DNA from 4 places in the Methylobacterium sp. WL69 genome. Region 3 is predicted to be linked to each of the others. Evidence: riboswitches for the same ligand, from Rfam matches in the RefSeq annotation. Region 3 holds a riboswitch; each other region holds the start of a gene.
The links. A riboswitch is a leader RNA that binds a small molecule or an ion and turns the genes downstream of it on or off. The one in region 3 is predicted to bind cobalamin.

Region 1 (3,998 bases), on a different contig from region 3:
TTGATGTACATGCCGACCACGCTGCCGGGCATCTCGGTGACCAAGGCCGGGGACCTGCTCGCCACCCAGGACAGGATCATCAAGTCGTTCCCCGAGGTCGCCTCGGTCTACGGCAAGGCCGGTCGGGCCAACACCGCGACCGACCCGGCGCCGTCCGAGATGTTCGAGACCATCGTCAACCTGAAGCCGAAGGCGGAGTGGCGACCCGGGGTCACGACGGCGAGCCTGAAGGCCGAGATGGACGCCGCGCTCCAGTTCCCCGGGGTCTCGAATGCCTGGACCCAGCCGATCCGCGCCCGCATCGACATGCTCTCGACCGGCATCCGTACGCCGGTCGGGATCAAGGTGCTGGGGACGGACCTTTCCGAGATGGAGAAGGTCGCCCGCCAGGTCGAGGCGGTGGTGAAGGCGGTGCCGGGCACGTCGAGCGCCTACGCCGAACGGGTGCAGGGCGGCTACTTCCTCGACATCACCCCCGACCGCGAGGCGCTGGGCCGGTACGGGCTGACCGTCGGCGACGTGCAGGACGTGATCGGGATGGCGCTCGGCGGCGAGAGCGTCACCAACACCGTCGAGGGCCGCGAGCGCTACACCGTCAACGTACGCTACCCGCGCGCCTTCCGCTCCGACCCGCGCTCCATCGCCTCCGAGGTTCAGGTGCCGATCCCGGGTGGGGGCACGGTACCGCTCGGTGAGGTCGCCAAGGTTCAGTTGAACCGTGGCCCGACCCAGATCCGGACCGAGAACGGGCAACTCGCGGTCTTCATCTACGTCGACGTCGCCGGTCGCGACCTCGGGGGCTACGTCGCCGAGGCGCGGGCGGCGGTCGCCAAAGAGGTGAGCCTGCCGCAGGGTACCCTCGTGCAGTGGAGCGGTCAGGTCGAGTACCTCGACCGGGCGACGGCCCGGCTCAAGGTCGTGGTGCCGCTGACGCTGCTGATCGTGTTCCTGCTGCTGTACCTCAACTTCCGTCGACTGACCGAGACCCTGATCGTGATGCTGTCGCTGCCGTTCGCGCTCGTCGGCGGGGTCTGGCTGATGTGGTGGATGGGCTTCAACCTGTCGGTGGCGGTGGCCGTCGGCTTCATAGCACTGGCAGGCGTCGCGGCCGAGACCGGGGTGATCATGCTGGTCTACCTCGATCATGCGCTGGCCGAGATCCGGGCCGGATGCGACCGCGCCGGACGGGCACTCACCCGTGCCGACCTGCGGAGGGCCATCATGATCGGCGCGGTGGAGCGGGTGCGTCCGAAGATGATGACGGTGGTCGCCATCATGGCCGGGCTCCTGCCGATCCTGTGGAGCACCGGATCGGGCTCTGAGGTTATGCAGCGGATCGCGGTCCCCATGATCGGCGGCATGGTCTCGTCGACCGTCCTGACCCTCGTGGTAATCCCTGCGGTCTACGGCCTGGTGAAGGGCTGGGGACTGCCGCGGTCCGAACCGAATGCCATCGACCCCGAGGCCCGACTTGTAACGTTATGAACACACAGGGCGGAAAACCCCGAAGCGACATTGACGCTGGGCCATTCCCTCAGGTCCTGTATGTCCGACGGTTCCTCCCCGGAGGATCAAAAGGGAACGCGGTGAGGATGAGGTCCGAAAGGGCCTTCCCGAAGCCGCGGCTGCCCCCGCAACTGTAAGCGGCGAGCCCATCATCAACACGTCACTGGGTCTTCGGGCCTGGGAAGACGATGAGAGGGCGGTGACCCGCGAGCCAGGAGACCTGCCGTCAGTCGTGGTCACACGCGAAACGCATCGGGCGGGGTGTCCTGATGGGTGTCGAGGCGCCCGGCTGCCCTAACGGCAGGCAAGCGCCCAGGCCTCGTTCGCGGTGACGTGCCACAGACGTCGCCCGAGGCTTGTCCCGTGTCCTTTCCTTCCCGAACCGCGTGCTTGCGCACGCTCGCGCTCGCCTGCGCCGCCCTTTCCGGTCCCGTGCTCGCGCAACAGGCCGCCGCCCCCTTCGCCGATGTCCCGCGCGGGGCCGAGGCGGCCGTCACGCTCTCCGAGCTTTCCGTCTCCGCCACCGGCGTGCCGACGCCCGTCGACCAGGTCGGATCAAGCGTCACCGTGCTCACCGCCGCCACCCTGGAGGCCCAGCAGCGCCGCACCGTCCCGGATGCCCTCCAGCAGGTACCGGGCCTCAACGTCGTGCAGACCGGCGGCCCGGGCGGTCAGACCTCGGTGTTCATTCGCGGCTCGAACTCGAACCACGTGAAGGTGCTCATCGACGGCATCGACGCGACCGACCCGTCGAACCCGAACGGCTCCTTCGACTTCGGGCAACTCCTGACCGACGACCTCTCCCGCATCGAGGTGCTCAGGGGTCCCCAGAGCGGCCTCTATGGCAGCGACGCCATTGGAGGCGCGGTCTCCTTCACGACGAAGCGTGGCGAGGGACCGGCCAGGGCCACCGCGCGGATCGAGGGCGGCTCGTTCGGTACCTTCAACCAAAGCGGCAGGATCAGCGGGTCGGAGGACGGCTTCGACTATTCGGTCTCGATCCAGCACTTCCGTGCGGCCGCGACGCCGGTGACGCCGCCGAACCTCGTCCCGCTCGGCCGGGCGATCCATCCGAATTTTTACGACAACGAGACCGTCTCGGCGAAGTTCGGCTACCAGTTCACCGACACCTTCCGCATCAACTCGGTGACGCGCTTCATCAATTCCCGCCTCCTGTTCACCGGCACCGACTTCAGCACCTTCCCGGCCTTCCCGGCGGCGTTCCGGAGTGCCGCCGACGTGCAGCAGGTCTTCACCCGCAACGAGGCCGAATGGACGCCGTTCGCCGGCTTCCACAACCTCTTCGCCATCAACTACTCGAACCTGTTCAACAGACAGCAGGGCCCCCTAGACCCCCTTGCCACGCCGGACGCGACAACGGGCCTGGGCGAGCGCACGCGCTACGAGTACCGCGGGGACTACCAGCTCTCGCCCGGCAATCTGATCCTGTTCGGGGCGCAGCGTGACGACGAGAGCCTGTCGACCACCGACCCGAGCCCGTTCGGGGCCGGCAACCTGCGGGCGAGGAACGGCAACACGGCCGGCTACGGGGAGGTGCAGCTAACGCCCTTCGAGCGGGCGGCGTTCGTGGCCAACATCCGCCACGACGAGAACGACGCGTTCGGGCCGGCCACCACTTTCCGCGTCGCGCCGAGCTACATTCTGCCCTTCACCGAGACCCGGATCAAAGGTAGCGTCGGCACCGGCTTCAAGGCGCCGACCCTGAGCCAGCTGTTCCAGAGCTTCCCGGCCTCGAACTTCTTCGCCAACCCGAACCTCAGGCCTGAGGAGAGCCTCGGCTACGACGCCGGCATCGAGCAGCCCCTGGGGGACCGCGTCCTCGTCGGCGCGACTTACTACGCCAACGACTTCAAGAACCTCATCACCTCGAACGCGACGTTCACCTCGAACGAGAACGTCGGCCGGGCCGAATCGTACGGGGCGGAAGCCTTCGTCGCTGTCCGGTTCTCCGATACCCTTACGGGCCGGGTCGACTACACCAACACGGTGACCAAGAACGAGATCACCAACCAGGAGCTCCTGCGACGGCCCCGCCACAAGGGCAGCGCGACAGCCTTTTGGACCCCCCTCCCGGGCCTGACCGTCAGCGGGACCGTGATCGTGCTCGGCCACTTCGTCGACGGCAACCGCGACTTCTCGGTGGCCCGGCTCAAGAACCCGGGCTTTACCCTGGTCAACTTCGCGGTGAACTACGACGTCAGCGAGACGGTGAGCGTGTTTGGGCGGGTCGATAACCTATTCGACCGCCGCTACGAGAACCCCACCGGCTTCCTCGGGGCAGGCCTCGCCGTGTACGGCGGCGTCCGCCTGACCGCGTTTTGAGACCGCCGATGGCACGACGGTCCGGCTTCGCGGTCCTAACGGCGATGCTGGCGGTCAGCCAAATCTGGTCGATTGCCGCTGGGATGGCCGCCCCGGCATCCGGGGGACCCCGGCACGTCGTCTCGATGAACCTCTGCGCGGACGAGCTC
Region 2 (3,998 bases), on a different contig from region 3:
GCCGATGGACACCCGGACGTTGCGTTGACCGACCGGCTACTTTCGGACGTCTTCGGCGTCACGGTTTGCCGTGGAGCTGGACCGGACGGAACCGCCTACATCCTGCCCTGGAACCGTTCGGGGCCTCTCACGGAGGAGATCGATGCAACCTTCCCCAAACAGCCCTGATGCCACCGTCGCCCTTCTGCGCGGTGCACTGGCCGATCCGACCACGGCCTGGAGCCTGGGCAGCTTCGGTGCCATCGCCGAGTTCATGCGCGATCCCGACGAACCCGTCGTGGCGCTGCCGGACGAGCGCCTGGGACTTGCGACAGCGCGCGGGGCCATCGCCCTGACCCCGAGCTCCGACCTGCGGCCCGTCGCCTACGAGACGGCCGTTTCGTCCGGCTGGAACCACGCCATCGCGCTTTGCTTGCCGGAGGCGACCTGCGCGATGAACCGCAGGACCGTGGTGACGGAGCTCGGGCCCGACCGGAACGCCGCCCGGGTCGAGGATCGCGACGGCATCCTGTTCGACCTCGGCCTCGGCCTTCTCGCCGTGGATGCCTGCGTGCGGGTACGCGATCCGGAGGCCGTCGAGCGGCTGCGGGCCGGCGTCGGCATGCCGCTATTCGACCACGCAAACCCCATCGGGCCGCATCTCGTCGCCATGAGCCCGCACCGGGTGTTCCTGGCGCAGGTCGGGCGCGTCGAGGTCTATGCCCCGATCCCTGGTCCCGGCGGTACCAGTCCTGAAGGTCCGCATACGCACGTGCTGCCCAAGCTCCTGCGCAGCGGTCGGACCCATGCCGCCACGACGCCAATCCCGGCGGGCTGGGTCCCCTGCGCCGGCCTGCACCCGGCGCACCCCTACAAGAACATGATGGGCGACCGCATCGCCTTCGATACCGACCGCTACGAAGCGTTCCAGGCGATGCTCGACCATTGGGGTGATCCGGAACTCGTGGCGATCAAGCGCGGCGGGCCCGAGGCGCCCGGCGGCACGGTATCGACCCGCCACGCCCAGGGCGCACGCCGCGTCGCTGAGGCCCAGGCTCGTTACCTGCGCGGCGAGATCATCGAGGGCTCGGCGAGCGACGACGAGGATGCGGAGGCGACGGCCTGACCGTGACCCGGACGGTGCCCGGCAGGAATCGTCCGGGGGCACCCCAGAGGGTGATCGGCCTGATCGGCTGCCCGGGTGCGGGTAAGACGACCTACGCCCGCCGCTTCGATCCGCTCGACGGCTGGGTCCACCTCACCCTCGACGACTTCCGTCAGACGCTCTGGCCGCCGCACCGGCAGGTCTACTGGGAACTCAGGCAGGGCTCACATGACGATGCGGCCCGGGACGTCCTGCACCGGGTCAAGGAAGCGGCCCTGGATGCCGCCCTGACGAACGGCTTCAGCGTGGTGATGGCGGACACACATCTCACCAGACCCGTGTTCGAGCGCGAGCTCGGGATCGTCGCCCGACACGGGCTCACCGTGGAGTGGAAAGTGTTCGACGTGCCGTGGGAGGTCCTGAAAGTCCGCAACGCGGAGCGTGGTCGCGTGGACCCGTCGCATCGCCAGCCGGATGAGGTCCTCCGGTTCACCTACGAGGTTTTCCAATCCCCGGACGCTTGGTGGCGTAGCTTGCCGCCGCAGCAGGTCGAGGTCCTGACCTGACGGACGCAGCGTGCGATCCGTGTTCCCAAGTGTTGCCGGCAGGGCATAACCCCTCGTGCATTGCACTTGGTCCGTTGACGGGCATGGGCGTCGGCATGTTAGCTCGGCCGTGACGGTTCCTCCCCGGAGGATCAAAAGGGAACGCGGTGCGGGGGTAGCCCCAACGCCGCGGCTGCCCCCGCAACTGTAAGCGGCGAGCCCTTCGCCACCGACGTCACTGAGCGGCCTCGCTCGGGAAGACGGTGAAGGGCGATGACCCGCGAGCCAGGAGACCTGCCGTCAGTCGTGGTCACACGCGAGACACGCTGGGCGGGGTGCCCCGGCGGGTGCGGAAGCATGCGCGCTGCGCGTGGTTCGGCCTCGTTCGCGGTGACGTGCCACTGCCGTCGCCCGAGGCCCATCAACGTGTCCCGTTCACCGTCCATCCCGCTGATGTCCGTGCTGGCCCTGTCCTGCGCGATCCCCACCGCCGTGGCCGCCCAGGGGGCGCCCGCCAGGGAGACCGCCGTGGTGCTCGATGCGCTGTCGGTCGAGGGGACCCTCACCGCCACGCCGACCTATCGGGTGCCGGAGCTCTACAGCGGCACCAAGACGGTGACGCCGCGCCGCGACCTGCCGCAGCAGGTCGACGTTGTGCCCCGGGAGGTCCTGGTCGACACCGCCGCGACCCGGGTCGAGCGCGCCCTCGACTACGTGCCCGGGGTCGGCAAGCAGAACGACTTCGGCGCCCAGAACCTCGCCCTGTACTCGGTGCGAGGCTTCGCAACCCAGGATATCTTCCAGAATGGGTTCAACATCGCCCGCGGCTACAACGGCGCCCCCGACACCCAGAACGTCCAGTCCATCGAGGTCCTGAAGGGCCCGGCCGGCGCCCTCTATGGCCGCAGCGATCCGGGCGGGACCGTGAATATCCTCACCAAGCAGCCCGTGGCCCGGCCCTTCGTCGAGATGGGCACACTGTTCGGAAGCTTCGGCACCGCCCGCACCACGGTCGATGCCGGCGGGGCGCTGAGCGAGGACGGCCGCGTGCTCTACCGCTTCAACGGCGCGCTCGCCCGCCAGGACAGCTTTCGCGATTTCGTCGACGGCGACCGAGTGCTCCTGGCGCCCGTGGTGAGCTGGCAGGTGACGCCCGACACCAAGATCATCTTCGAGGCGCAGTACCTGCGCAACCGCCAGACCTTCGACCGAGGCACCGTCGCGGTGAACAACCGCCTCGGCCTCGTCCCGCGCTCACGCTTCTTCGGCGAGCCGGGCGACGATTCCGTGTCCGAGAGCGCTCTGTTGCAGGTCCGTCTGGAGCACGCCTTCAACACCGACTGGCAACTGCGTGTCGCCACCCACCTCAACACCGGCAGCCTCACCGGCCTGCAGACCGGCGCGACCGGGATCCTCGACGACGGGCGCACGCTACTGCGCGAGTTCCGCCAGCACGACTTCACCTGGGGCGTTGCCATCGGCCAGGCCGAACTCGTCGGGCGCTTCGAGACCGGGCCCATCGCCCACACCCTGCTGCTCGGCCTGGAGCACGAGCGCTACAACAGCACCGAGAACCTTCTGCGCTCGACCCCGCGCCTCGACCCCTTCGCCATCGACCTGTTCAACCCGGTCTACGGGCAGGCCAAGCCCTCGTTCACGCGCCGCTACGGCGCCAGCGAGAACGTCGGCAACACAGCCGTCTACCTCCAGGACCAGATCGCCCTCAGCCCGGAATGGAAGCTGCTGCTGGGCAACCGAACCGACTTCTACAACCAGACCTTCCGGGACAAGGTCGCGGGCGAGCGCACCGAGCAGGACCGCACCGGGTTCTCGCCGCGGGCCGGCCTCGTCTACCAGCCGCTGTCGTTCCTGGCGCTCTACGGCAATGTCGCCGCCTCGTTCCGCCCCAATACCGGCTTCGACAGCGCGACGCGGCCCTTCGCTCCCGAGACCGGGTTCGCCTACGAGGTCGGGGCCAAGCTCGACCTGTTCGACGGCCTCAGCGTGACGGGCGCCGCCTTCCACATCGAGAAGGAGAACGTGCTCACCACCGATCCGGCGGACTTCTTCTTCCAGATCGCCGCCGGGGCCGTGCGCAGCCAGGGCTTCGACGTGAGCCTGGTCGGACAGGTCACGCCTGAGTTCAGGGTCATCGGCGGCTACGCCTTCATCGACGCGGCCGTCACCCGCGACGAGGTGCTGCGTCCCGGGTCACCCCTCCTCAACATCCCGCGCCACAGCGGTTCCCTGCTCGGCATCTACGAGGTCCAGGCCGGCGACTGGAAGGGTTTTGGTATTGGCGGTGGGTTCCGGGCCGTCGGCTCGCGACTCGGCGACAGCGGAGTCGAGAGCTTCCGGCTGCCCGGTTA
Region 3 (3,998 bases):
AGGCTGCGCCGTCCCGCCATGCCGCTCATCCCGCCAGGGCGGCGGCGACCGCACCCTGGTCGAAGCCCTTGAGGCCGATGACCACGAGGCGGCCGTCGCGGGCTTCCGTACCCTTCCAGGGCCGGTCGTAATGGTGCGCGATGCGGGTGCCGACGCCCTGGACCACGAGGCGCATGGGCTTGCCGGTGACTTCGGCGAAGCCCTTGATCCGCAGCACCCCGGCGGTCTCGGCGGCCCGGGCCACGCGGATCGCCAGATCCTCGGCGGTGGCGGTGGCGGGGACCGGCAGAGCCACGGAGTCGAAATCGTCGTGGTCGTGGTCCTCGCCCTCGCCGTGGTGGGAGGGGCGGGCGTCGAGGTCGTCCTCGGCCGCGGCGCCGAGGCCGAGGATGACGCGCGGGTCGAGGCGGCCGTGCTCGGCCTCCACCATCTTCACGGCGCGGGGCAGGTGAGCCTGGACCTCGGCGCGGACTTTTTCGCGGCCGGCGGCGTCGAGGAGGTCGGCCTTGTTCATCACCACGAGGTCGGCGCAGAGGATCTGGTCCTCGAACACCTCTTCGAGGGGGTTGTCGTGATCGACGTTCGTGTCCTCGGCGCGCTGGGCGGCGGAGGCCGCCGGATCGTCGGCGAAGAACCCCGCCGCCACGGCCGGGCCGTCGATGACCGCGATGACGCCGTCGACGGTCACCCGCGAGCGGATCGCCGGCCACTGGAACGCCTGGACCAGGGGTTTCGGCAGGGCGAGGCCCGAGGTCTCGATGAGGATGTGGGTCGGCGGGTCGGCCCGGTCGAGGAGCTTGTTCAAGGCCGGCACGAAATCGTCGGCGACGGTGCAGCAGATGCAGCCGTTGGCGAGCTCGACGATGTCCTCGTCCCGGCAGCCCTCGATGCCGCAGGCGGCGAGGAACGAGCCGTCGAAGCCGAGATCGCCGAACTCGTTGACGATGATGGCGAGCCGCCGGCCGTTCGCGTTCTCCACGAGGTGGCGCACGAGCGTCGTCTTGCCGGCCCCGAGAAAGCCGGTGACGATGGTGCAGGGGATTTTTTCGACGAGGCTCATTCGGCGGCGTCCGGAATGGGGTGCGCCGCGAGCGGCGGGATGCGGGCGACGACGCCCTTGCGGAATTCGGGGGGCCGCGCCTTCCACGGCACGATGCCGTCGGGCGTCTCGCCGTAGAGGCCGACGCCCTCCAGGATGGTGCGCGCGGATTCGGTGGCGTCGAGGTCGCCGTAGACGTAGGTCCAACGTCCTTCCGAGGCGACGGCGACGGTGCAGGGCCGCTTGCACACGGACAGGCACTCGACGCCCTCGATGCGCAGGCCGGGCCGGCCGTGCTCGCCCACCGCGTCGCGGAGCGCACTCAGCAGTCGGGCGCCGGCGCGGGGCTCGGCCGGGTCGCCGGCCGCGCGGCAGGCGGTGCAGACGTAGAGGGTGACGTCCTCAGCCATGGGACGCCGCCTTCCGGCCGAACAGGCTCCAGGCCCAGCCATAGGCCAGCCCGATCACCGCCCAGAACACGAAGGCGATGCCGAGGGAGCGCGCGGCGAACTGCGCCGCGTAGCCCGCCGGCAGGGCCGAAGCGGCGTGGCTCGTCTCCGGCGCCCCGGCGAGGTGCGGCGCCACGAGGAGGACGAGGCCGCCGGCGATGGAGATCGGCGTGCGCCGGACTGCGATGAGGTAGAGCCCCATGGCCGTGGCGGTGGCGGTCATCACCCACCAGAACTGACGGTCGGCCAGCGGCGCCGCCTCCATGCCCGGCAGTTCCGGCGGCAGGCCGAGGGCGGGTGCGAGGGCGACCGCGAGGAAGCCGGCTACGGCGAAGCGCAGGCCGGTCTCGGGGGTCGGCTCGCGGCCGACGGCGAGGAGGACCGCGCCGAGCAGCAGGGCGTAGCCGACGCCGCCGACCAGGGTGGCGAGGGCCGTGAACGCCATGCGGGGCAGGCCGGGACCCGGCTGCCACTCGGGCGCGGTTTCGCCGCCGGAGACGGCCGGGTCCTTCGCGCCGTGGTCGTGCCCGCCGTGAACCCGCACGACGAGGGACGCGAAAGTAGGAGCGGAGGCAGAAGCCTGCGTCTCGTAGCGCTCGGCCACGATGATGAGCGGCGAGGTGAGCGCGAGCTGCAGGCCCGTCGCGACCACAGCCGCGAGGAAGCCGGCGACCAGGGCCGCCGACACGAGCCGGATGATCATGGGGGGTCTACCCTGGCGCTAAACGCTCAGTGGCAGGGGAAATTCTGGGTGTGGCGGAAATCGTGTGCCGCGTTGTGCAGCGCCATCGCCGGGGCGAAGCCCGCCATGAACACGAGGCCGAGGCCGAGGAACGCGGCGACCATCACGGCGCCGAGGCGCTCGTTGGTGCGGGTGCCGGTGAGAACGAGGGTGTTGGTGGTCATCGGTTGATCTCCTGGCCGCCCCGCCGGCGGCCGTGGTCGAAGGTGAGGACGGAAGTCCCCGGTGCCGGACGGCAGGTCTCCTGGCTCGCGGGTCGTCCGGTTCATGCCGCCTTCCCGGATCGCTCCAGTGGCCGATGGCAGGCCCGTCGCCGCTCACAGTTGCGGGGGCAGCCGCGGTTTCAAGGCGCTCGCCCCTCACCGCATTCCCTTTTCACCCCGTCGCCGGGGCACCGTCCGATCCCAGCTTCTACGCGGTCGCACGATCCCTGACAACGCGCCGCCCCGCCGTTTCGCGCGCCTTTGACCACACGATGACGTTTCGGGCTAAAGGATGCGCCATGCCCCAGCCCCCTCCCCACACCACCCTGGTTCTCGGCGGCGCGCGCTCGGGCAAGAGCGTCCATGCCGAGGGCCTGATCGAGGCCTGCCCGGCGCCGTGGCTCTACCTCGCCACCGCCCAGGCCTGGGACAGCGAGATGCGCGGCCGCATCGCGCTTCATCGCGACCGGCGGTCCGCCGACTGGATCACCCGGGACGTGCCGATGGACTTGGCCCAGGCCGTCGCCGCCTCGCAAGGCCCAGTGCTCGTCGATTGCCTCACCCTGTGGCTCACCAACCTCATCCTGGCGGAGGCCGATGTCGAGGCTGCGACCGTACAACTGCTCGCCGCCTGCGCCGGGGCGCCGGGGCCGGTGGTGCTGGTCGGCAGCGAGGTCGGCCTCGGCATCGTGCCGGACAACGCCCTCGCCCGCCGGTTCCGCGACGCGGCGGGGCGCCTGCACCAGCGCCTGGCGGCGCAGGCCGACCGCGTCGTGTTCATGGTGGCGGGCCTGCCGATGATCGTGAAACCTCAACTCCCGAATCCCTCGCCCGGAGCGACCCCATGACCGAAGCCGACCGCCATCGCGAAAAGATGGAGAAGCGCAAAGCCGTGCAGGATGCCGAGGTGGCGGAGAAAACCATCGAGAAGGGCCTCCTCATCGTCAACACCGGCCCCGGCAAGGGCAAGACCACGGCGGCCCTCGGGCTGATGCTGCGGGCGCTCGGCCACGGCTGGCGGGTCGGCGTGGTGCAGTTCATCAAGGGCGCCTGGGACACGGGCGAGAAGCACGCGCTGAAAGCCTTCGGCGACCGGATCGACTGGCACACCCTCGGCGAAGGCTTCACCTGGGAGACCCAGGACAAGGCCCGCGACATCGCCGCCGCCGAGCACGCCTGGGCCAAGGCGCTAGACCTCATGGCCGACCCGACCATCCGCCTCGTTGTGCTGGACGAGCTCAACATCGCCCTGCGCTACGACTACCTGCCCCTCGACGCCGTGGTGGCGGCGTTCCGGGCCCGTCGGCCCGACCTCCACGTCATCGTCACCGGCCGCAACGCCAAACCCGCCCTCATCGAGGCCGCCGACCTCGTCACCGAGATGGTCTCGGTGAAGCACCACTTCGCGGCGGGGGTGAAGGCGCAGGAGGGGATCGAGTTCTAGGCACAAGCCGCCGGCGTCGGTGCTTTCCGCTTGATCCCGCGCCGGGGACGTTGCGTAATCAGTCCGATGCAATTCGGAGTTGAAGCGATGCGCCTCAGGACGGTTCTCATGCCGCTTCTCG
Region 4 (3,998 bases), on a different contig from region 3:
ATCGCTGAAGGTCTCGCCGACATACTGCACGCCGATGCGCGCCTCCCAGGCCGGGGCGAAGGCCCAGTTCACCCAGAGGTTGGCGACGCGCTCCGGCACGTCGATGGGCTGGCGTCCGGCATAGGACACCACCGCGCCGGCCACGGTCTGGTTGAAGTCGTCGTACTGGGCATGGAGCAGGGCGACGTTGGCATCCACCCGCCAGGCGTCGAACAGGTGCAGGGACACGGCCGCCTCGACGCCGTGCGAGGATTGCCGGCCGACCTGCGTCGAGACCGTGGGCTGGCCCGGCACGGTGGAGACGAGGTTGTCCTTGACGATGCGGTAGCCGGCCAGCGTCCACTCGGCGAGGCCGCCGAAGGCGATGCCCTTGGCGCCGACCTCGACCTGCTCGCCCGTGGAGAGCCGGAAGTTGGCCAGACTCTGCGACAGGGTGATGAGGCTGCCCACCGGATCGGTGGCGGTGGCGTATTGCGCGTAGAGGGAGAGGTCCGGGCTCGGGGCGTAGACGGCACCGAAGCGGTAGCTCAGGGCCTGGAAATCCCGCTGGAAGCTGTCCCCGGTGACGAGGTTCCGGCGGTTCAGGGTTGGGGCGTCGAAGCGCACGCCCGTGAGCAGGGAGACCTGATCCGACAGGATCAGGCGGTTCTCGGCGAAGACCGAGGCCTGGTTCGTGCTGGTGGCGTAGGCGGGGGTGGCACGGCCGTTGGCCGGAAACAGGCCGGGGTCGTAGGTGAGCGGGTCCACGCTCGTGGTGAGGCCGCCGCCTTCGGACGAGAAGTTGTTGGTGTGCCGGAAGGCGATGTGATTGACGTCGAACCCGGCCAGGAACTCGTTGCGGAACCCGAACACGGTGCCCCGGACCGTGGCGTCGAGGCGGTTCCCGACCTGCTCCTGCTGATGGTAGATCTCGAGGTAGTCCGAGCGGTCGATGCGGCCGGTGGAGCGGTTGAACGCATATTGCTCGACGTCGAGCCACTGGCGCCGGCTCTGGAGCCGGTAGGCGGTGTTGCGCACGGTGATGTCAGCGCTCGGGCTCCACTCGGTCTTGAGCTGGGTCCAGTTGTCCGTCCAGAAGATCTTGGCGTCGCGGACGTTGTAGTTGTTGAACCGGATGGAATCGAGGATCCGACCGTTGACGAGCGGCGTGCCCCAGTAGCGGGCCGGCTCCTGATAGCCGAGGTCATGGCTCAGGGTGAAGGCGAGGTCGGGGGCCGCCTGCAGGGTCAGGGCGCCCGAGACCGCGAGGTTGCGAAAGTCTCCGTCGGGCTGCATCCAGCCGCCGGAGCGGTTGCCGCTGATGTTGAAGCGGTATGCCAGGGCCTCGCCGATGGGACCGCCGGAATCCAGGGCGAGGCGGGCGAGGCCATCGGACCCGACCGCCGCGCGGGCCTCGTTGAGGGGCGTGAACACCGGCTTCTTCGTCACCACGTTGACGACGCCGCCGATGGCCCCGTCGCCGTAGAGCACCGAGGCCGGGCCGCGCAGGACCTCGATGCGCTCGACGTTCCAGGTGTCGAACGGGAAGGTGACGGTGCCGGCCCCCACGTAGAGGCGCGTGCCGTCGTAGAGCTGCTGGATCGAGTTCGGGCCGGCGAACCCGCGGGCCGTGAAGGCGCCGTTGCCGTTGCCGGGGGCCGCCACGGTGGTGATGCCCGTGGCGTTCTCGGTCACGGCCTCGGCGACGGTGTTCTGGCCGCGTCGGCGTGCGGTCTCGCCTGAGATCACATCGACGCTGGCGGGCGTCTCCAGGGGCGTGAGGCCGAGGCGGCTGGCGCCGCGATCCACGTTACGCAGGTTCAGTCCGGTGGGCGCGACGCCGGAGCCCGCCACCGACAGGGTGTCGAGGGTGACGGCGGGCTCCTGTGCCGAAGCGGCGAGGGGCGCAAGAACGACAAGGGGCGCGAGAACGAGAAAGCTTGCCCCGATGCCCCCGTGACCGGGACGGAGGGAGGGCAGGGCGGAACGCGGGAAGAACGACATAAGGGTGAGGACAGTCCGAGGGTACGCGTCGCTCGCACCGACGCTCCGACGACACCTAAAACGAATGTTATAATGTTACAATCGCTTTGTCCCGGCATCGCTTGACCGTGCTGCGACGCGCGAACGCCATGGCCGCTGGGAAGCGGCACGCGATCACGGTCGACGGGCAGTTGGGGCGGTGGCGCGGGCAGGCACATGCGGAAACGGCGTGCGCGCGCGAAGGCGCGATGTGGCACGTCACCGCGAACTGGGCCGATGCACTCCGCCCACGGCGGACGCCTCGACACCCACCAGGACACCCCGCCCGATGCGTTTCGCGTGTGACCACGACTGACGGCAGGTCTCCTGGCTCGCGGGTCATCGCCCTCTCATCGTCTTCCCAGATCCTCGCGGGTCCAGTGACGTGTTGATGATGGGCTCGCCGCTTACAGTTGCGGGGGCAGCCACGGCATCGGAGCAAAGCCCCTCACCGCGTTCCCTTTTGATCCTCCGGGGAGGAACCGTCGCCCTCAAGCTAGGCCGGGGCCGGACATCCCGTCAACCCGAGCGCGGCAAGGCCTCTGCACGGGCTCGGAGACACGGCTGCCACGCAAGGCGCTCGTTGGCACAGGGTCTCAGGGGACGGAACCGTTTCCGGCATCGGCAGCCAGCCGGTCCTGGAGGCGCCAATGGGTCGTGTCACGGTAAGCGGACCACAGGTCGTTGTAGCGGTCACCCCACGACGCAAGCTCCGTCGGCCTGCCGCTGTCGACGAGCAGGCGTCCGCCACGACCACGATGTGATCGGCCTGCGCGATCGTCAGGCCTGCGGCCGATCCCACGGGCATCAATGAGCTTCGGACTGCCACCGTGCATCCGGTCGGCGATCCTGAAGGGGGTCCCTGCAACGGGAACCGAACGAACATGGAATCGGTGATTGACCTCTGATTAGAGTTATTCTAATTCAGAACGGAGCGGGCAGCTGGGCTGCCCATCCGACCGGGAGAGACACGATGCCGAGCAACCACAGCGCCGCCTGCGAGAGCTGCCGCTTCTTCGACGACCACAAGCTCAACGGCGGCGTGGCGGCCGGCGACGCGGGTCTGTGCCGCTTCAACCCGCCCGTGAGCCAGCCCGAGCCGAAGTCCCCGGGCCTGTGGCCGGTGGTGGCCTCCAAGGATTGGTGCGGTCACTTCACCGCCGAGATGACCGCCGCCGAATAGGCGCGTTCTCCCTCACGCAGCCTGGAGCCGGTGCGAGAGCACCGGCTTTTTGCGTTCGGGACCGGGCCGGAGTCGCGGGAGCCGGATTCCCGCGGCGGTGATGCGCGGCGGTCATGATCCGGTCACCTTCGCATCCGATGGCGAAGCATCACGGCACGGGGCGACGACCGCGTGCGGCCCGGTGGCGCTCCTTCAGGCGGCTCCGGCGGGTCGGCACGGCATCGGCTTCATGGCGCCCCCCGGCAGGTTTTCGAAGTTTGAGGATACCCAACGCATGATCGACCGATCGACCCTCGCCGCTCTGGCCGGCCTGACCCTGGCCGCGCTGCCCGGGTCCGCCCTGGCCGCCACGCCCAACGACGCGACCGGGACCTACCTCACAGAGGATGGCCGTGCCCGCATCCGTGTCGAGAAGTGCGGCCCGCAGAACACCAACCTGTGCGGCTACGTCGTCTGGTTGAAGGTGCCCCTGAACGACAAGGGCCAGCCCCGCGTCGATTTCAAGAATCCCGACACCAAGAAGCAGGCCCGCCCGTCGCTCGGTCACCAGCTCATCATGGGCCTGAAGCCGGATGCTGATGCGCGCTACGCCGGCAAGATCTACAATGCCGACGAGGGCAAGTTCTACGACGTGACCATGTGGGCCGATCAGCCCACCGAGCTGTCTGTGCGCGGCTGCATGCTCGGCTTCCTGTGCGGATCGCAGACCTGGAGCAAGGTCAACGACGTCGTTCCGGGCCAGCTCACGGCGGCGACGAACCAGCCGGGCGGACCCCGGTCCGATGCGGAATGGGCCCCCAAGGCCGCGGCTCCG

Region 1: another riboswitch for cobalamin. It lies ahead of FV218_RS00370 (TonB-dependent receptor); the one in region 3 lies ahead of FV218_RS08470 (CbtB-domain containing protein).
Region 2: another riboswitch for cobalamin. It lies ahead of FV218_RS05915 (TonB-dependent siderophore receptor); the one in region 3 lies ahead of FV218_RS08470 (CbtB-domain containing protein).
Region 4: another riboswitch for cobalamin. It lies ahead of FV218_RS16745 (TonB-dependent siderophore receptor); the one in region 3 lies ahead of FV218_RS08470 (CbtB-domain containing protein).

The regions. Positions count from the first base shown of each region.
Region 1 is NZ_VRUZ01000001.1:71,735-75,732, forward strand. Features, by position in the region: gene FV218_RS00365 (CusA/CzcA family heavy metal efflux RND transporter) at 1-1,485, shown strand, start outside; cobalamin riboswitch at 1,537-1,749, shown strand; gene FV218_RS00370 (TonB-dependent receptor) at 1,897-3,849, shown strand; gene FV218_RS00375 (ABC transporter substrate-binding protein) at 3,933-3,998, shown strand, end outside.
Region 2 is NZ_VRUZ01000012.1:37,993-41,990, forward strand. Features, by position in the region: gene FV218_RS05900 (ABC transporter ATP-binding protein) at 1-168, shown strand, start outside; gene FV218_RS05905 (hypothetical protein) at 143-1,105, shown strand; gene FV218_RS05910 (AAA family ATPase) at 1,156-1,650, shown strand; cobalamin riboswitch at 1,747-1,946, shown strand; gene FV218_RS05915 (TonB-dependent siderophore receptor) at 2,056-3,998, shown strand, end outside.
Region 3 is NZ_VRUZ01000020.1:31,524-35,521, reverse strand. Features, by position in the region: gene cobW (cobalamin biosynthesis protein CobW) at 26-1,060, opposite strand; gene FV218_RS08480 (DUF1636 domain-containing protein) at 1,057-1,449, opposite strand; gene FV218_RS08475 (CbtA family protein) at 1,442-2,191, opposite strand; gene FV218_RS08470 (CbtB-domain containing protein) at 2,218-2,394, opposite strand; cobalamin riboswitch at 2,447-2,644, opposite strand; gene cobU (bifunctional adenosylcobinamide kinase/adenosylcobinamide-phosphate guanylyltransferase) at 2,733-3,281, shown strand; gene cobO (cob(I)yrinic acid a,c-diamide adenosyltransferase) at 3,278-3,877, shown strand.
Region 4 is NZ_VRUZ01000071.1:5,695-9,692, reverse strand. Features, by position in the region: gene FV218_RS16745 (TonB-dependent siderophore receptor) at 1-1,983, opposite strand, end outside; cobalamin riboswitch at 2,301-2,503, opposite strand; gene FV218_RS16740 (hypothetical protein) at 2,975-3,184, shown strand; gene FV218_RS16735 (DUF2147 domain-containing protein) at 3,459-3,998, shown strand, end outside.